DNA from 3 places in the Desulfosalsimonas propionicica genome. Region 1 is predicted to be linked to each of the others. Evidence: riboswitches for the same ligand, from Rfam matches in the RefSeq annotation. Region 1 holds a riboswitch; each other region holds the start of a gene.
The links. Region 1 has a riboswitch for cobalamin ahead of HNR65_RS03465 (TonB-dependent receptor). Riboswitches for the same ligand answer to the same signal wherever they lie in the genome.

Region 1 (6,832 bases):
GCCGCTGGAAAAAGCGCTTGCTGATAATGGCAAACACGGCAACGTCATTGCGGTAATGATATCCATATCCGGTTTCAAAGTTGGCAGCGCGATGAATATATTCAAAGCCGGTTTTGACTTCAGCAGTCAGGAAATCAAATTTGGCGTCTGTTGATAAACCGGTATTAAAATGCTTGTTTTTACTGATCCCGTCCAGGATTTTGGAAGGCTGGTATTCGTATGTTTTTCTCTCTTCATCCCCGTATTTGTAAAATGCTTTGAATCTCGCGTTTTCGGTCTCATAGCGCAGGTTGGTAAAAATTTCATACTGCTCCTGCTCATTGGTGTCCATTACCTGACCGGTTGTGGCGTCATATGTTTCATAGCCGGAGTCCACGTAACTGGCCAGGCCGTCAAAATATAAATTTTCCGCGATATTGGCGTTTACGCTGGCTGAATACCGGTGAAGCGGTCTGGTATCGCTGTATTCGTTATCCGCAAAGTCATCATTGCGCTTAATTGAATTCATATGCTGATACCCAAACCCCACATTCACCCCTGGCCCGAGGTATTGCAGATGATGGTTGTGATAGCCGTAATCCCCGAATTCCACGGATGCCGTTGTCTGTTTGTGAACGGCATTCTTTTTGGTGATAATATTGATGGCCCCGCTCATGGCATCGGCACCGTACTGAATGGAAGATGCCCCTTTCATAACTTCAACCCGTTCAATGTTTTCAAGCGAAAAATTGGATAATTCATAATTTTTGTTTCCGGAATTTTGAATGGGCATGCCATTGATCAGGACCAACTCGCCGCCTTCAACTCCGCGAATCGACAGCGAACTGCCCATTCCGGCTTTTACACCCATGGGTGAATAACCCTGAAATGAAAACCCGCCGATCCGGCGCAGGGCGTCAATAACGTTGTTGCCGCCGGTGCGCTTTAATTCCGCGGCTGAAAAAGACTGAATAAATTGCGGGCTTTCTTTTTCCGGAGAAGGAAACCGCTCAGATGTGACCACAATATCTTCCATGGCCGTGGCATTGTGAGCGGATCGCGCATGTGCGGAATGTTGCGTGCAGATACATAAAATGGAAAAACAGAGAATCAATAAAAATTTTTTGCCCATGGTGCCTCCTTTACTGTTGTCAATGAAAATGTGCCGCAGCCGGCCTTGTCATGGAGAAACCTGGGCATATGCGTTTTCAATAAAAAAATCCCGGATCGTATACACGATCCGGGATTTCCCTTTTTTATCCGCAGAATCCGCCCGGGGCACAACGTTGCCGGCGCAGTCAAACCCCTTATGGTTATTCAGACAGGTCTTCTGACTTGCGGATCAATCTACTTGCTGCGCCTTCCCATTAATACAAACAGTGGCAGTTCTGCAGCTTTCGTCCCCGTTTACAGCCGCGGGCCGGTCCCTGATTCACACAGGGTTCCCTCCTGACAGGCTCCTGTAAAACAACGCTTCGAAAAGCAGGTTGTACAAGCCGGTGCCAGGCTCACATTGCGAGCATCTGAATAATTGTCTATATTTAAATACAATTGCAATACCCTGTCAAGGGTCATTTTTATAATCGATATGCTGTATTTTTTTACTGAACTTACAAAAACAGACAGTTGCAAACTTCAAAAAACATCTTCCCTGTTTTTTCCCCGGCCCGGATGCCGGGGTTCAATGCCCAGCCGGCGAAGGGTTGCCGGGCGGGGCACTCCGTTTGGGTCATATCCCCGCAGCCGGTAATATTTCTGCAACATGGCCTCCAGGGGAACCGTGCTTTGGTCGGCATCACAGGCGCGCCCCTCTGTGAGCAGCCGCAGCGGCAGGGTATCGTCCTTTCTGGAAATACCTTCCCGGGTGTTCATGTAGCGCTCCAGCACATGGACCCGTTCTCCGGCCTTGTAAAAATCCCGCATGCCCTGGTAGGGCACATAGCGGCTGCCCATAATGGCATGCCACAGCTCCGGATAAAGGCTGACATCCATTAAATTCAGCGCCAGCCGGGAAAGGTTCTGATTGAGCAGCCGGATGACAAACTTAGGTGAAAAACGAATCAGGGGCGGCTCCAGGAATACGGCAAAGGAGGTAAACAAACACACGTGCAGGCAGTTGATGGCGCAAAACACATCTTCCATGAACTTGACCATGTAGGGTTTCCAGCGCACAGCCCGGGGCTCGGCCATTCCCAGAATCACCTCCAGGCCCACCATGTAGGATGACAGGTGGCAGCCGCCCCGGTTGGCCGTGGCATAGGAAAGGCCCTGGCCAACAGAACCCCGGGGATCATAGCCGGGCAGTTCCATGCCCTTGACATGCATGGCAAAATCCTCGCCCCCGTATTTCCGGGCCGCGGCAGCAGAACCCAGGGCCAGATCTTTTCCCAGGCCCCGGCGCAGGGCCATATCCGTTATCATTTCGGTAATTTTGTCAGCAGATCCGAATTTCAGATCTGTTTTCAGCAGTCCCTTTTGACCGGCTTCCATGGCCCAGGCCAGGGTCCCGCCCGTTGAAATGGTATCCATACCGTAATGGCTGCACAACTCATTGAAGTCGGAAACCGTTTCCGGATCAAAAATCTCCAGGTTGGCGCCCAGCAGGGTCATGGTCTCGTATTCGGGCACATGCCGTTTTTCCCCCCGAATGGTGCCCCGGTGGCCGCAGAGAATGGCGCAGGGCTTGCAGGTATCATGCTTTGTGTCAAACCGCTCGGCCATGGCCTCGCCGGAGAGCTTGCGGGCGCGGCCGTGGCTGCCGCCGGTAAAATTGCGCACTGGCAGGATTCCGGCGGCATTGCCGGTATTGAGATTGGCGTTGGTGCCGTAATCCCGGAAAGCGCCGGCTGTGACCCCATTTCTTTGAATATATTTAAAAAACAGCCGATTCGCTTTATCAAAGCGTTTTTTGTCCGCCGGCACAATCTTGTATTCTTTGCCCTTTGCCACGATGCCCTTGAGATTTTTGGCCCCCAGCACCGTTCCCATGCCGCCCCGTCCCAGAAAACGGTGTCCGGACCGGATATTGGCAAACCGGACCCGGTTTTCCCCGGCCGGCCCGATGACCAGGGCACCGGAGCCGTCCTGCAAAATCGCCTTTTCCGCATCCGCCGTGCCCGTTCCCCAAAGTTCATCGGCGGGAACAAACGCTGCCCCACCGGCATCCACCCGCAAATAGACCGGTGATTGGGCCCGGCCGAAAATCACCATGGCATCCCACCCGGAAGTCTTTAACGCCATGCCAAAGGGACCGCCGCAGGAACTGCTGGCCATCAGGCCCGTGAGCGGCGATTTGGTCACGGCTTCAAACCGGCCCGAGCAGGCGGCGCCCGTACCCATAAACACCCCGGTTGCCAGGACAAACAAATTCTCCGGGCCAAGGGGATCAATACCCGCGGCCATCCGGTCGTAAATCAGCTTCAGCGCAATGCCTTTGCCGCCCAGATATTGTTGCCGGTCTACATCACTGATATAAGAGATATCAAACGTCTGACGGGTTAAATCCACTTCCAGTACCCGGTTGCTGGTGCCTGTGATCTCCTGCATGAAAACCTCCCTGCCTGATTGAGCAGCAATGAATATACATTCTGGTCCGCTTATGATAAGAGATTGTTTATTAAATTATAAAAAAAAACAAGCCCAATCAACATTTACTGAGGGTCCGCGACGCTTACCGGTCATCCACCAACGGAGCAGGAGTAAAGAAATGCCCCAGTTTGACTACGCGTTTCTGAGTCATCCCAAAATCATCTCCGGTGCCTGCAGCCTGGAAAACATCCCGGCCGAACTTGCGGCCAACAACGCCTGCAAGCCTCTGATTATCACCGACCGGGCGGCAGTTGCCCAAAAAAGGGACCGGATCCTGATCCGGGCATTTGATGATTCCGACTGCTTGATCGGCGCCGTGTTTAACCGATTGGGGGATTATGCCGGCATCAGCCTGGCATGGCAGGCTGCGGACCTGTTTGTCCACCGGGGCTGCGATGCATTGATCGCCCTGGGAAGTTGCTTGTCCGCGGACCTGGCCCGGGCCGTCAATATCCTGGTTTCTGAAAACACGCCGGATCTTTCGGCTTTTTTCAAGGGCGCGGCCCTGACCAAAAGATTATACCCATTTGTATTGGTGCCTGCCGGGGATTTGCACGGCACCGGCGCCGGAAACACCCTGATCCTGGATCACCAGCGTTTTTGCTCGGAATTTCTTGCCCCGGATGTCATCGTGCTGGACAAACGCATGCTCCGGGGACAGCCGCCGCCTCAAACCGCCCAAAGCGCGGCCATTGCCGCGGACAACGCCTGGAGCGCCTTTACCGGGCCCAGCCCCGGCCCCATCCGGGATGCGTTTGTCCACACCGCCCTCCGGCTTTTAAACCAAAACCTGGACGCCGCCCTGGCAGCGCCGGGCCGGGACAAGCCCTGCCTGGCCATGGCCAACGCAGGTGTAATTGCCGCCATTGCCGCTGCCAACGCCGCACCGGGCATTGTGCGGGTGGTTTCAGAAGAACTGGCCCGGATGACCCGCATCCGGAGGGGTTTATTTACCGGCCTTCTGGCGCCTGCAGCCCTGGAAAAATCCCTGGAGCAAAACGGCCCGCCCAGGCCCGAACTGCTGCTGGCAGTGGCCAGCATGGAAACTTATGCCGCCACACCGGAACAACAGCGGCCCGCCACGGGGGCAGATATGCTCAAGGCCCTGTTTGACAAAATTCAAAATACCCTGGGCCAAAGCCTGGAATCTTTGCAAATCCCTTTTTACCAAATCCGGCAGGCCTGTGAAAACGCAGCATCCAGGCCGGATACCGCAATAAAAGCCTCTGAGGCGCTGGACCTGGCTGGCCGGGCCTGGAAAGGAGCATCCGAATGAACCGTTTTACCCCGTTTTCAACCGCTCCGGCCGACCTTGGCCACTATCCGGAGATCCGCCCGAAAACCAGTTATTTCCGGAAAGCCTACATTGCCGTAATGCTGCTGGTGGTGGGCCGGGGCCTTGAAGCCGCTGCAAGGGTGGATCCGACGGTCCGGCGAATTTTTGAGCAGATGCCAGACGGATTCTGTCTTTGCGTGGGCGTGGGCCCGGCAGGACCGTGGATGATGGCCAAAAAGGACAAAAAAGGCCGCCTCCGGTACCTGGGCTGGCACCCCCGGGCAGCCAAAGCTCATCTGCGCCTGACCATCAAAAACCTGGCCTCAGCCATGCGGTTGTTCACCTTTCAGGAGTCAACGGCCCAGGCCTTTAACTACGACCGGTTCATGGTGGAAGGCAGCCTGCCCCAGGCCCTGGCGTTTATGCGGGCCCTGGACCGTGTGGAAGTCTATCTGCTGCCAAAAATCATTGCCAGGCGGGCTGTCAAACGCTATCCGGGCAACTCGGAACTGCCGGGCTGGAAAAAGCATTTCAACCGCATCCGGATCTATTTGCGCGCCTTTTTTCCGGACCTGATACGGGTGATTTACAAAAACATTTAAAAACCGGGAAAGGAATCGCCATGATCCTGCCGGAATTTTATGATTTCTGCAGCCGTGCCAAAATTGTTTCAGGGCAAAACGCCCTTGAAAAAATACCGGCGCTGCTGGCCGAACTTGACGCCGGCCGGCCGCTGATCATCACGGATCCCGGGGTGGAAAACGCCGGGCTCGTGGATGTGGTCAAACAGGCCATAGCCCGCGGCCTGGAATCCGCACCGGTTTACAGCGATGTTCCGGTGGATTCCGACTACCATGTGGTGGACAAAATCGCCGGCGTGTACAGGGAAAACCAATGCGACGCCATCATTGCCGTGGGCGGCGGCTCGGTGATTGACACGGCCAAGGGTGTGAACATCGTGGTTTCGCTGGGAGGCAAAACCCTGCTGGACTACCAGGGAGCCGGTGCGGTGCGCAACAAACTCAATCCTTTGGTGATTCTGCCCACCACCGCAGGCACGGGATCGGAAATGACCCTGGTGGCCGTGATCGCCGATCCGGAACGCCGGGAGAAAATGCTCTTTGTCTCCTATTTTCTGCTGCCGGACCTGGCCGTGCTCGATGCCCGCCTGACCCGGACCCTGCCGGATTTTATCACAGCGGCAACAGCCATGGACGCCCTGTCCCATGCCTGCGAGGCCTGGTACTGCATGGAAAAAAACCCTTTAAGCGATACCCTGGCGTTTCAGGCCATTGATCTCATCAGCCAAAACCTGCTTTATGTGATCCAAAACCCCGAAGACACCCAGGCCCGCCTGGCCCTGGCCAATGCCTCCACCTTGGCCGGGGCGGCATTTTCCAATTCCATGGTGGGCATGGTGCACAATCTCGGCCATTCCACGGGCGCGGTGTGCCACGTGCCCCACGGAAACTGCATGGCGGCTTTGCTGCCCTATGGCCTGGAATACAACCTGCACCGCAGGGACGAAATCATCGGCCAGCTGCTGCTGCCCCTGGCCGGGCCGGAAACCTATGCCGCAACACCCCGGCACCAACGGGCCGAAAAAACAATCGCGTTGATCCGGCAGCTTAATCAGGACCTGCATGATGCCATTGGCGGGCGCCATCCCCGGTTTCTATCGGAAATCCGGGACCGAGACGGCCGGCGCCTGGTGGAAAAAAACATGCTGCCCAAGATTGCGGAAAAAGCCTTAAGCGACGGGGCCCGGGTGCCCAACCCCGAGGAACTGCTGGCAGAAGATGCGCAGATGGTGCTCGAACACGCCTGGCAAGGCACGCCCCTGGACCGGACAAAAATCAAAACCGGGTAAGATTTTCACTTATCGAAGCCAGTCCACGGGCCTGGGCCTGCGGGAAGGGGTTCTGGCATATGTATGGGCCGGATAGCCCATGGTCAGGCAGGCATAGGCTCTGCGGTCCCGGGGAAGGG
Region 2 (6,832 bases), on a different contig from region 1:
TTGATCCAATCAACACCGGATGTTATGGTATATTTTCCTGGATCCCAGGTAAGCTGAGCTTGGGCGCCCTGAAAATCAGTCTTTCTTTCAAAATTATCAGTATTGGTCGGAATATCATAAAAATTATATTCATCATCACCTGTGAAATACCGTGTTTTCCAGGAAAAGATTCCATTCCTTGCGGTCCCCTCGTATATTAAGTCGATAGACTCATTCAGATTGTCCACGTAGTCATCCGGATCATTTTGACTTAACATATCTGGACTGCCGACTTTGTCTGCCTCATGGCTTGTATACATAAGGCCTATCCGGTTTTCAGGCAAAAACTCATAGCCAAGGTTTAAGCTGATATTTTTCTTTTCATCATAGCCGGTGTTTTTGTATTTTTCATCTTCTGCAGTATCATAATCATCCATGCTGCTAATGCTTGCGGCACCGGAAAAGTCAAAATTTCCACTTTTTCCGGAGAAACCAGCCTTGCTTTCCTGATAGCCAAAACTGCCAAGCGTGCCTTTTGCAAAAAAAGCCGGATTGTCTTTTCCCTGTTTTGTGATCACATTAATCACACCTCCGATGGCTGTAGAGCCGTATTGAACAGATGCGGGGCCGCGTATGATTTCCACTCTCTCGATATTTTCTGTCATGATTGTAGCCACGTTGGAGGTTCCGCTTCTGCGGCCGTTTAACAATACCAATACTTTGCTGTCCAGGTCACTACCCATTGAATCACCCCGGAACCCCCGAATTCCAATGGCAATTTGATTCCCGGGTGTCTTGTAAATATGTCCGATATTTTCTTCTGCCAGTAAATCTCCCAGGTTCGTGGCTGAAGACATTTGGATATCCTCTTCATTTAAAACCGTTACACTGGCATCGACCTCCTGCAAAGGTTCCTCAATGCGTTGCCCTGTAACCACAACCTCTTCCAGTCTCATCGCGGAGAGATCACTGCTGCCACCCGTTTCTTGTGCCATACCTGACAGGGGCCATAACATGCCAAGAATACATGCCAGGCAAACCATCTTTCCTTTCATCGCAGTTTCTCCTTCTGCTCATTTTGGTTGCAAGTTCCGTCCCAAGCCCAAAAAAAATCCCCGGACCGATATTTTCATCGATCCGGGGATGTCCCTTTTTTATCCTCAGATACATGCAGCCGCCGGGTTTTCTGGTCCGCGCATATCCCGGAGGCTATTTTCTCATTCAGGCAGGTCTTCTGACTTTTGGATCATCCGAGTTGCCGCGCCTTCCCCTTTCTTTTTTTGAAAAAGTGGCTTTTTGCGACTTTCGTCCCCAATTACAGCGGCGGGCCCGTCCCCGATTTTAACGAGGTTCCCTTTTCAGCCTTTGTAAGGCACCTGAAATGATATGTTGCGCATATGTTAATGAAACATAACAGGAAAAGTCAAGAAGAAATTACAAATCAGCTTTGACCATCACCACCACCCGGTCAATGCCCAGCCCAGGCAACCGATATTTCTCCAGCCTCACCCGGCCGCCTTCCCCTACTTGCTTGCCAAGCCCGGCGTCTTCCAGCTCAGTCTCATACCCCCTGCCCTTCATGGCCATGAGCACGCCGCCGGGTTTTAGCAGCGGCGCGGCCAGATTCATGAGCTCTGCCAGGGAAGTCACAGCCCGGCTGACCACCACGTCAAACTTTTGATCTTCCCCTGCCAGATCCTCGGCCCGCACATGCCGGGCGCAGATGTTTTCAAGCCCCAGGCGCCGGATAGCATACCCCACAAAGCTGATCCGTTTGCGCCGGCTGTCAATCAGGGTTAAATCCAGCTCCGGAAACGCGATTTTCATGGGAATACCGGGAATGCCCGCCCCGGTTCCCAGGTCCAGCACCCTGGCCCCGGATGCAATAAATTTTGCCGGCACCATGGAATCGAGCATCAGGTTTTCGGCAATTTCCAGAGGATCCTCCACACTAGTGAGATTCAAACGCTCTCCGGCTTCAAGCAGTTCTTCGGCAAATCGTTCCAAATTCCCGATTTTATAATCATCCAGAACGAGTCCAAGCCCTTTTCCTGCCTGAGCCACCCAGTCCTGCCACTGATGCCAGTTGGTCTGCTTTTCTTTCATATGTGGGTCAGCCACATGGCTGTTCTTTTAGTCTGGCAAAGCAAGCATTCGCAATTTGGCTGCCCTGTCATAACCTTTTATTCCCTGCTTGAACCGGTCAAGATCTGTGTTAAAAAAAATTCTGGCCAGATAAAAATTTAATTTTTTAAAGCGCTCGTCAGGTACAAGGCGCCGGAGCCAGATCTCTTTGAGATCAGCTTCATTGTAATGGTTGAAAGGCAGTTTGATGTCATCCACATCCCCGTATTTTACAACCGTTTCCACAAGCAGTGCAGTATCGATTTCTTTCAGGGAAATTTTTTTGGAATAACTCCAAAAGCATGCCCCCATCTAATGCGAAAAGTTGTGATTTGGGATGATGTCAATACCGGGAAATCGTATTGCGGAAAAACCCCTTCTTCCGGATCAATGATGGTGGAAAAAAACTTCTTCCTACCTCTGCCCGGCATTATCCTCTTTATCATTTATACGGCCGTTTAAGCGCTTGATTTTTTCGCTGAACGCCTTTTCCTGCTCGTTATAGCGTCTTATCCTGGAATTGAGCTCACGAATCTTCCGGGCATGGGCATTTCGTTCACTTTTGGTCATGTCATCAGTTGATTTCTGCTTTAGTTCCTGTTTTTCATTTTGCAGTTCTTGGTAAGTCTGCTGTAATTTTTCTCTTTCGCTATCCAGTTGTTTCGCGGTATTTTCTAATTTCCCGTCCCAGGTCTCCCCCGAGGCATGTCTGTTCTGTGACTGATTTCTTTTTCTGCTCTCCGGCCGTGTGCTCTCAGGGCGTGAAGAAACCGAATCAAATTTTTTCAGGGTTTCGCTGCTGTGTTCCGGTATCTGGGAAATATCATCCGTGTAATGCAACTTTCCGTTTTCATCTTTATACTGATAATATTCTGCCTCAACAGGGAGGCTCCATAAAAATAAAACAGGCATAACCAAAATAATATATACGAAAATTTTCATAATAATATCCTTATAATACTTGGCAACAAGCAGCAAACCACCTGAATAGTCCCGGAAGGTCACCTTCGGGATGGGCGTTTAAGTCTTTTTACCTCTATTACCTCCCCCTCATCGTTAAACCGCACACCCACATAGTCGCCCTCTCTGACTCCTGTTGTCCTTGCTTTATTACCGGCAATGTTAAAATTCCTGTCTCCAACCACGATTCTTGTATCGAATTTATAGTCAAGCGGGCCGATAACATCAAAATATTTTCTGGTTGTTTTTGAAAAGTCCGTTTCAGACGAATTGTAATTGGGAGCAGGACGAATCCGTTCTATTTTGACATCTGTCCTGTCGTTTTGTGCACTCGCATTGCTGCAAGGAAATCCGAGGATAACAGCAAATGCAAGAATGCAAGAATAAAAAACAATCTTTTTGGCTATAGGCTTTATTGCAGCATACATAAAACTGTATCCTTTCGATTGAATGAAAAAAGAATTATTGAAGTATACGCCAGTAGACCATTCCCTCCGGCCGCTCTGAAGATGCCTCTTCCTGTATATCACCTGTGGAATCGGTAAGATAATCCATATCCCCTATAGAAGTGGGAGTATAGATCATCTGGTCAAAAGATTTGCCGCTTTTTTCTGCATCGTCGTCTTTATTGACTTTATTATCCCCGGTGGTGTCAAACTGGGGGTTGTTTGAGCGGCCGCCGCTGCATGCGCTGACCCTGTACAGCCAGGAATATCCGCCTGCATCGCATGGGGATTCTGACGGAATAGACGAAATAAAGTTCACAATCCCGGAATCCCGTGCGGAGCCCGAACGAAGCGAGGGATCCCGTATAACCCGGGCGCGCTCATCAAGCAGATTGAAATACCACCCGGCATGATCGGTTTCACTGTCTATATCCCCTTCAGTAGGAGTAAAATAACTAATTGAATTATCAGAAAACATACGCCAATCGCTTCCGGCAGCACTTGCGGTCTGCTCAAGCAGCGTTAAACTGTCCGCGTTGTCAGGCGCGTTTGAAAGGACAGGATTAGCAGCTGTTGCCGTAAATTCTCCCAGATATCTGGAGGCCTGTTCATCTTCAGGCCAGGCGTCCTGCCAGTCCCAAACCCCGTAAAAACTTTGTTGATCGGTATTTTCAAAATCTGTCATTGCAATATACTGTCCGGTTCCAAAAACCACGAAATATCCTTCCTGCCCCGGTTCGCAGCCCATCCGCATAACGTCCGGCTCCACGGTAATGGGCTGGCCTCCGCTGTCATTGCTGACCTTTATAAGGGGTTCTGGATTCGTTTCCGTCCCGTATGCGATCTTCCAGTCACTTATCTCGTATAGATCGTCTCCGTTAGTATCCGTCAAATCAAATTTCCAGAGATTGCCTTTCAAATCGCCGGCATACACGTAATCGGCATACCCATCTGAATTCACGTCCGTTATGGCCGGAGATGACAGCCCGTTGCAGCCGACTGCACCGGTATCTATCTTTGTAACCGACAATAGTGCACCGGTTTCATCGTCTACATCCAGAATATACAATACTGCGCTTTCATTTTCACTGCCGTAGCCGTTTCCGAATATCACCACCCATCCGGCTGCCCTGGTTTTTACAATATAACCGGAGCTGTAGGAATAGCCCAGGTCGCTGTCATCAACAACCCCATCTCCGTTGCTGTCAGCTGCATATTCCCATTTCACAAGATCTGCTGCGCTGACCTCACTTATTGCATCCGAATCGCTCACGTTGAGACCGAAATAGCCCTTGCCGCCCTTGCGAAGCCCGCCGACAAGCAAAGTTGTGGTATCGCTGATCTTTCGCACAAAGGGAGCCCCGTCCACATAAAACTGGTGGCTGTAATCTGTTGAAGCCAGACCAGGCAGACTCCCCTTATCAATAAGAATCTTGGGGATGTAAGCGAACTTTTCTTCTCCGGTTTCTGCGTCAAAGACATGGAGCATACCGTTGTTGGCTCCAACGTAGACAACACCATTATAATACTCAGGGGAAGAATGCACCACGTCACCGAGCTTGCTGGCCCGGGTTCTGTATGTACCTCCGTTTGAAACATTATTTGACGGATCTCCCCGCAGGTAGTTTACAAGATTTTCTTCATAAGGAACCCCGGATTGTCCGTATCGAAACGGAACTCCGCTGGTACCGTCATAAGTAATTATTTCCCGGCTGTCCCATGATACTTCTTCGAGCTCCAAACTCGCACTCCAGATTGTGGACCCGACAGACCCGCTTTCCAGTTCTACCTCTTTGGCCATGACATCTCCGTGCCAGTTATCGGTGTTGTAAATCCCCTGATAAATGGTGGTGCCAACAGTACGCTGGACAGAATTGGTGGCAACAGAAGCAGCCGATCCAAGCCTGGACTCTATATCCTCCATCATCTCGCCCATGGCATCTATTAATTCCTGGGGATTACTGGCGTTAATGTATTTTCCGCGTCCGTTTACCGCTGCATGATACAGATCATCGATCTTGTTCTGCTCTGAATCTCCGGGATTTGGCCAGTAAGGACAGGAGCCCCCCCTCCCGCATTCAGGATATACACTGCGGTCAATGGTTCCGGTTACGCCAAAAGACACTGAATAGGTAATCATATGCTGGTGGGCGGCCTGATCCCAGTTTCGCGTGGGTACTACATCGGAAAGGTCTGGGTTCAGATCGTCTTCGTAATATTTCATGGCAACATCTGCAAGGGTGTTATAATATGAGTCCCCGAACGGATCCCCGTCAAAATCAGTGTCGTCATTTCCGTCTTCATTTCCAATAGACGGATTGCTTCCGTTCCAGTACCCGTCTGTCATGGCAATGCTGAATGCCTGCTGGCATGCTCCGCCCTTGTCCTCTGTAAAATACGGGTAGCTGTCTTCAGACATGTAACCGCTTACATAGGCCGGCATTGAAGAAATTGACGAAGGTCTGAGCCCCCCGCCGCTTCCGCTGAAATATTCTCCCAGCTGTTTCAAACCTGTTCGCAGAGGAGTACCGCCGCTTGAATCCAGCGTGTAAAGAGATCCCAGAAGGCTTTCTGCTTCCTCATACAGGGTGCCATCGAGATCCACCTGAATGGGAAGGGCATGCTGTTCAAGCCGTTTATGGATCGTTAGTATACCGATATAGACGCCCTGCACATCATCTATTACGTTGGCAACCGCATTTTTTGCTGTCAACTCCCTTTTTCGGTAAAATGAATACCAGTTGCCAAAATTGACCCGCTCCTCATTATAGCTGCGACCGGTGACAATTTCAGAAGGCGGATCACTCGCCTTTTCCAGTTCATAGACACTATCAACTTTCATATTGTCGTTTGCATCGTTTATCCTCCAATACTCGATTTCACCGTCCAGATTAACAAGATACATGGTGCCGTCATCTGCCTGAACGTAATAATGAGCCCTAACAAGGTTTATGGGCGAGGGTCCGGAAGAAGGCATAAACGCCACCCCATCTGCACACATCCCGCTGTTGTCTGCTTCCTGGTCGATTTTTACAATTCCCGAGCCGTTAAACTCGATACCCGAAGCAATCTGCACCCATTCACCGTGGTTTTCCTTCTGGTTTACCGAGGCACTGGCCTTTTCAGTGCCATCATCGTAAACCGTATATTCTACATTCTCAAGACGGGAGTCGCCTCCCCCCGTCCAGCGGGCATATACTGTATAGCTTTCAGACGAATCCAGGTTATTCGCAGTCCATGTGGCCGTGTAATTCCCGGAGCCGTCATCTGTATAAAGGTAATCCTCTCCGTACTGTTCTCCGTTTTCCGCAAAAGACCATCCG
Region 3 (6,832 bases), on a different contig from region 1:
GGTGGTTACTGCCGGCAGGGTCAAGGAAATGAAAAAAGAAATCACCAAGAATATAACGGTCATTACGGAAGAAGAAATCCGGCTCTCTCCCGCCCGGGATCTTGGCGAGCTTTTGGCGGAAGAAAATGTGGGCCGGATTATCAAATACCCCGGTGCGCTTTCCGGGGTTGGCGTTCAGGGGGCACGAACAGATGTCCATGGTATTGATCTGGCCGGCAGGGTCCTCCTTCTTGTTGACGGACGCAGAACCGGGACAGGGAATACGGCCAAAATCATGACCGAGAATATTGAGCGTGTGGAAATCATCCACGGTCCGGCCTCTGTTCAGTATGGGGCGGCGGCCATGGGGGGCCTGATCAATGTCATTACAAAACGGGGAAAAGAAAAACCCTCGGCTTTTGTAGAGGGAAAACTGGGCAGTTTTAACTATCAGGAAAGCAGCATCGGATTTTCCGGAAAAACAAAGGACTTTGATTTTTCGGGCTCTTTTTCGCAAAGCAGCGTGGACGACTATGACACAGGCGGAGGTGAAAAATATGAAAATACCGGTATTGATGAACAAGACAAGCTCAGTCTGAACCTGGGCTATGAATTTCTGCCCGATCACAGAATCGGATTCATCTATCAGTACTATGACGCCAGCCACATCGGTGATGGCGGAACACTGGCGCCGGGCTATTATAAAGATCCTGATGATTATATGGACAAAAGCCTGGAGTCGTACGATTTCATCTACGAAGGAGCGACCCGGGACAAACTGTTTTCATGGAAGGCCAGATATTTTACCTCAGAGGACGAAAACACCAATTACGTTGTCACCAGCGACACAAGCGCGCTTGATTACAAATCAACCACTGAACCTGAGGGTGCGCAGGCCCAAATGACCTGGAGCCCGAAAAATTATCGCCTGACTGCGGGTGTTGACTGGATCCATTACGATCTTTCCTCAACTTCGACGCCAAAAAAAGGAGAATATGACAACCCCTCTTATTTCCTTCTCGGCAAGGCCGATTACCTGGACAAACGGCTTATTTTATCCGCAGGCCTACGCTACGACGACTATGAATACAAAGCCAAGGACCAGAATATAAAATCCGAAGATGAAAACACAACGCCACAGATCGGGATCGCCTACCTGCCTGTCGAGAATCTCAAGTTAAGGATCAACTATGCCGAAGGATTTAGAATGCCGGCACCGGGAGAACTGGCCTATGATATTTTCTCTTATGGAGTGCAATACTCCGGCAACCCCGATTTAAAACCGGAGCAAAGTCAGACTTATGAAGCAGGCCTGGATTTCTATTACAAATATTTTGATGCGTCACTGACTTATTTCCATACTGAATATAAAGACAAGATCAGCGGAACTTTCATCAGTCCCACAGAGTATACCTATCTCAACATTGGAGAAGCCACTGTTTCAGGCTTTGAGGGCGAGCTTTCATATAACCTGGCCCATCTCCTTAATTTGTCAACCTGGCAGATAAAACCTTATGCCAGTTTTGTCTACCTCCTGGACTATACAAATGAAGAAACCGGTGAAGACCTGGAACAGATTTCCGAATACAAAGGGGCGTGCGGGATACGGGTTCACGACTTAGAAGGCTTCTCAGCCGCATTCAACCTGACCTACACAGACCATTTGACTGACTATGGCGGCGAAAAACTGCCCAGTTATGCAGTGGCCAATCTTTCAGTGGAAAAACGGCTTGTCAATTGGGGCCGTTATGGAGACATGAGCCTGCGCGGCGAAATAAAAAACCTTTTTGACAGGGATTATGCCCACAAAGACGGTTATCCCATGCCCGGACGCAATTTTGCCATAGGGCTTCGTTATCAGTTTTAAGTAAGGACAGGCGACAAAAACCAAATCATACGGACATGGAGGACCGCGATGACGTGCCACATAAAATTGTGTGCCAAACTGCTTCTGCTCATACTCGTGTTCGCGTGCGCCCCGACGGGAGTTGCAGCCTTTGCAAATGAGGCAAAAGACGCAAGGGAAAGCACTGGAACGCAGGAACCCGGGGAAGCAAAAACAACCGAAATGGATGACATGGTGGTCAAGTCCACCAAGATCGAGCGCAAAATTGAGCATATCACGGACTCGGTAACCGTTGTCACCGAAGACCGGATCAAGCTGGGGGGCTTTACAGACACAACCGAGATTCTTCGCTTCACCCCCAGTGTCGAGTTCAAGCAGGCCGGCGGCCCGGGCCAGTTCAATTATCCAAAGCTTCGGGGATACGATGATGGTCATTTTCTGGTGCTTGTCAACGGTATGAAGATCAATGAGGCCTATGGTGCCGGAACCGGCCATTTTCTCGGGCATATCGACCCCCGACTGATCGGATCCGTGGAAATTCTCCGCGGCCCCCAGGCCTCATTGTACGGCTCGGATACCACAGCCGGCGTGATGTCCTATACAACCATAAGCGGGGAACCTGGTGTTCATTACAATGTGGGGACCGAATACGGCTCCCTGGAATGGAAAAAGGGATACGGCAGCGTGCGGGGCGGTAGGGAGACCTGGGATTATGCCGTGGCTGCGGCCTACACCGACAGCGGCGGGGTCCACGACGAGGAGTATTACAAAAACCTGTCCCCTGCCCTTAAACTCGGCTGGCATCCCGGCCCTTTTGATGTGGAACTGGCCTATTTGTATGTCAAAAGCGAGTTTCAGGCGGCTGAACTCAATGAATCCAATGAATTCCTCGAGAACCGGGATGCGCATTATGCCTTTCAAACCCCGGACCCGAATAACGCCAACGAGTATGAACATCACATCACCACCCTGAATATCTCCCACCGGATCAATGATGCCTTTCGCCAGAAAATGATGCTGGGCTGGTTTGAGAAAGATCATTACCGCAATGACAAGGATGATGGTCTGCTGGGATATGAAACCGCACCCTTTGACAATTTTACCTATGACGGGGTCGCATATAATAAGGGTGAGGCCGTTCCGATTTACGATAAAGGTACAGGCGAGGCATATGGCTACGATCACAAGAATCTGATGACGGACTACAACCTGATATGGGATATGCAGATAGGCAATGCCGGTTCCAATACCATGCTTTACGGGTTTGAATACCTGTACCAGGAAGGCGGGAAATGGGGGCGGTATGGCGATGTCTCAGCGGATACTTACAACTACTCATTTTATGTCAATGACCAGTTAATGCTCCTGAATGACGCCATGATTATTTCCGCCGGCCTGCGGCGGGATGAACATGAAGTCTATGGCAGTGAGACCACCGGCAAGCTCGGCTCGGCCTATACATTTCTCCGGACCGGGACCACCCTGTTTGCAAACTACGGGACCAGCTTCAGGGCCCCCACGTTTTCCAACCTCTATGATCCGTCCTATGGAAACCAAAACATCGAACCTGAGACCGGCTGGACAGTTGAAGGCGGTGTTCGCCAGGAATTCATGAACGGTCGGTTAAACGCGGAACTGACCTATTACTACTCGGAATTGGATGATGTCATTGTTTTTGATCACACCATCGTCAATCCAAGACGGGACTCGGGTTATGGCCAATACGCCAACCGGGATTCCCAGGAAGTCAGCGGCCTGGAATTCTCATTTGGCGCAGCCCTGACCGACCACCTGAATCTTCGCGGCAACTACACCTATACCGGATCGCACAGCAAAGAGGCCGGAGAACGCTACCGAACCGTCCAGATCGCCAGAAATAAAGGCAATATCAGTCTTTTTTATGAAACGGCAAAATACAATTTCGGGGTTACCGGCTATTACTGCGGCCCGCGACTGCGCTGGAAAGGGGACCTCGAAATGGAGGATTATTTCCGGCTGGATGTTTCCGGCCGCTACGAGGTTTATGAAGGCCTGAACCTCTATGGCCGCATCGAAAACCTGCTGGACGAAGCCATCGAAGAAGGCCTCGGGTATGAACAGCCTGGTTTTTACGCAATCATGGGCATTGAATATTCTCTTTAGCATCAACTGAAATAGCTGCGCCATGAAATCCCTTACGCCATAGGCGATGTGAAGACGAAATTTCAGGGCAGCAAAATCGACCTCATGACCGCTGCCCAGGTTGCAAAATGGCAGCTGAAATGGCGACTGGAGGAACAAATCAAATGAAAAAAAGATTGAAAAAAGGATTATTGATGGTGTTTACCGGAGACGGCAAGGGCAAGACCACATCCGCCCTGGGCCTTTCCCTGAGAAGCGCGGGCCATGGGCTTAACGTCTGCTTCATCCAGTTTATCAAAGGCTCCTGGAAATACGGGGAGATGGATGCGGTGGGCCGGTTTGACGGCCTGATCGATTTCCACGTTATGGGCCGTGGCTTTACCTGGAAATCCGACAACCTGGAAGAGGACAAGGCGGCTGCGCGCGAGGCCTGGGCGTTTGCCCAAAACGCCATAAATTCCGGCAAGTATCATCTGGTGGTCCTCGACGAGTTTACCTACCTGCTCAACTACGGCATGGTGGATATGGATACGGTTCTCTCGGCCCTTGCGGGCAGGCCTTCCGGGATGAATGTGGCCGTCACCGGCCGCGACGCCCCGAAGCCGCTCATGGCCGCGGCTGACCTGGTATCGGAAACCAGGGCCCTCAAACATCCCTATCAAGCGGGGATCACGGCACAGAAAGGCATCGAGTTTTGACTCTCCATCGCCTGCTCAACTTCAGTACCCATCCGGGCGAAACCGGGTTGACCCATATCTGATTGGAAAAACAAAATTTTTATTAAGGCCAAAATTCGAGGGGGTATTTTTATGTATCTATACTGGCGCATACAGCAGGACCTGAACTGCCTGGGCGAAGTGATCCGCTTTCATGATCCCGCCTTTGCCAACGCCTTTCACAAATGGGTGCGCAAGAATTTCAACAGCATTGCCCTGGCAGAAGACTTTTACCCGGACGAGGACTCCTCCAGGCACTTCATGGAAACCAATCATGCCGGAACTGAGACAACGGTCTGACCCATTGTTATAAAAATCGCAATATACGGAAAAGGCGAACTCGGTAAATGCTTGCCCGGATCTGGTCTTTGGCGACGAGGCTTTTATCAGCTGTTTCCGCGCCCGGCGCCACCCGGTTGCAGACATAGCTCCTTTTTTCCGGAACTTTCCCTTGACAGTCTGCTGTGCAGCCAATATGAATAAAAGTGTTAGGGTGTAGTTTGCTTAATAGGGAATCCCGTGAAAGCCGGGAGCGGTCCCGCCGCTGTAACCCCGATCCGTCTCATGATGACGGAGACCTTTTCAGCCTTTGTGCGCCACTGTAGGGCTCAAGCCCCATGGGAAGGCCGCTGAGAAGGCGGGGGAGCCAGAAGACCTGCCTTGACCCATATATCGGTGTTTCTGCGGAGCTACAGATGCCGAACCTGATGGACAGCTCCGAATGGACAAATTGTTCCATTCGCAATAGATGAGGGCCAAGAAAACTGGGTGCAGCCCTCCAGACACCGTTGCACGTGTCTGGAGGGCTTTTTTATTTGGAAAACCCTTTAAAATAAAGAGGCTGCTATGATGAAGCTTTTTGCCGCCCCTAGCCATCCGGCATGGCAAATGAGCGAACCTGTCTATGTTATTCGGTACGGCAAATTTTTCCGCACGGTGTATCACCCGGAGGGATGGTCGGATGTGCCGGATTACGAACTCAGCGTTGATGGCAGGATCTATCGCACACCCCATCACAAACTGGGGGCAAGCGAGGAGGCGGATTATGTGATCGGAAGGGACCATGGGCTCTACCGGGCAGCCGGCCATCCGGATAAGGACGATGCTTCTGCTGCTGCGCCGGTTTTTCCGTTTCACTCAGCCTGCTCGTCGGTTGCCGCCTCAACCTCGCCTTCCGCATCCAGATAGGCATTCCTGAGGGCATCCAGGGTTTCCGCGTCCGTCCGCCACATGCCTCGCTGCACAGCTTCCAGGAGTTTATTCAGGATGTTTTGCAGGGCATAGGGGTTGACCTGCTTCATCCATTCCTGCATATTCGCGTCCAGGGCCACTTTCCGGGCAAAGCGCTGATACATCCAGTCATCCACCACGCCGGCGGTAGCATCCCAGCCCAAGATGATGTCCATGGCCTTGGATATATCGCCCGCGCCTTTAAATCCGTGGCGTTTCAGACCTTCCAGCCATTTGGGGTTTAACAGGCGCGCGCGGAAGATATGCCGGGCTTCCTCAGTGGTGGTGCGGACCGCTGCCCGGTCCGGATCGGCCGAGTCGCCGGCCAGAGAAAAGGGTCGGCCTCCGGTCACCGCGTGCACGGCCGTGATCAGGCCGCCGTGGTAGTTGTAGAAATCCGTACAGCTCATCATGTCCTTTTCCCGGGTGTCCTCGTTTTTAACCGTCACCGACATCCGGGAAAGTGCCTTGCGGAAGCTCTTTTCCGACGACTCGCCAAAGCTGTTTTTTCCGTAGGCATAAGAAGAGCACTGAATATACATATTGCCCAGGTCATCAACCGTCTCCCAGGCCTTTGATTCCACAAGCTGGGCCACGCCCGCGCCATAGCTGCCGGGAGCAGAGCCAAAGATGCGGTATGTGGCCTGACGGAAAGCGTCTATTCCTTCAAGCCCTTGTCCGGCCAGCTCCGCCAAATCCAGGGTGACATGGCGACGGATAAAATTGGTCTCAGGCGCCTCGGCAAGCGCAGCCACCATCTGCACCGCCTGATCGATCAAGTCCACAAGCAGCGGAAAGGCATCGCGGAAAATGCCGGAAATTCTCGGGGAGACGTCAATGCGCGGCCGGCCGAGTTCGGCTGCGGGAATAATTTCAACACCGCGCACATTGCCGGAGCCTTTCTGCCATACCGGCCGAACTCCCAAAAGATAGAGGATTT

Region 2: linked by a shared signal. The riboswitch ahead of HNR65_RS04720 (TonB-dependent receptor plug domain-containing protein) and the one ahead of HNR65_RS03465 (TonB-dependent receptor) in region 1 are both predicted to bind cobalamin.
Region 3: linked by a shared signal. The riboswitch ahead of HNR65_RS12045 (hypothetical protein) and the one ahead of HNR65_RS03465 (TonB-dependent receptor) in region 1 are both predicted to bind cobalamin.

Annotation. Positions count from the first base shown of each region.
Region 1 is NZ_JACDUS010000001.1:812,421-819,252, reverse strand. Features, by position in the region: gene HNR65_RS03465 (TonB-dependent receptor) at 1-1,111, opposite strand, end outside; cobalamin riboswitch at 1,283-1,458, opposite strand; gene HNR65_RS03460 (aldehyde ferredoxin oxidoreductase family protein) at 1,615-3,525, opposite strand; gene HNR65_RS03455 (iron-containing alcohol dehydrogenase) at 3,686-4,843, shown strand; gene HNR65_RS03450 (hypothetical protein) at 4,840-5,445, shown strand; gene HNR65_RS03445 (iron-containing alcohol dehydrogenase) at 5,466-6,713, shown strand; gene HNR65_RS03440 (nitroreductase family protein) at 6,723-6,832, opposite strand, start outside.
Region 2 is NZ_JACDUS010000002.1:297,141-303,972, reverse strand. Features, by position in the region: gene HNR65_RS04720 (TonB-dependent receptor plug domain-containing protein) at 1-1,034, opposite strand, end outside; cobalamin riboswitch at 1,187-1,374, opposite strand; gene rsmG (16S rRNA (guanine(527)-N(7))-methyltransferase RsmG) at 1,414-2,085, opposite strand; gene HNR65_RS04710 (DUF4124 domain-containing protein) at 2,518-3,045, opposite strand; gene HNR65_RS04705 (hypothetical protein) at 3,105-3,491, opposite strand; gene HNR65_RS04700 (PilC/PilY family type IV pilus protein) at 3,526-6,832, opposite strand, start outside.
Region 3 is NZ_JACDUS010000007.1:26,622-33,453, reverse strand. Features, by position in the region: gene HNR65_RS12065 (TonB-dependent receptor plug domain-containing protein) at 29-1,846, shown strand; gene HNR65_RS12060 (TonB-dependent receptor plug domain-containing protein) at 1,895-3,967, shown strand; gene cobO (cob(I)yrinic acid a,c-diamide adenosyltransferase) at 4,075-4,644, shown strand; gene HNR65_RS12050 (hypothetical protein) at 4,756-4,962, shown strand; cobalamin riboswitch at 5,137-5,339, shown strand; gene HNR65_RS12045 (hypothetical protein) at 5,509-5,850, shown strand; gene cobN (cobaltochelatase subunit CobN) at 5,796-6,832, opposite strand, start outside.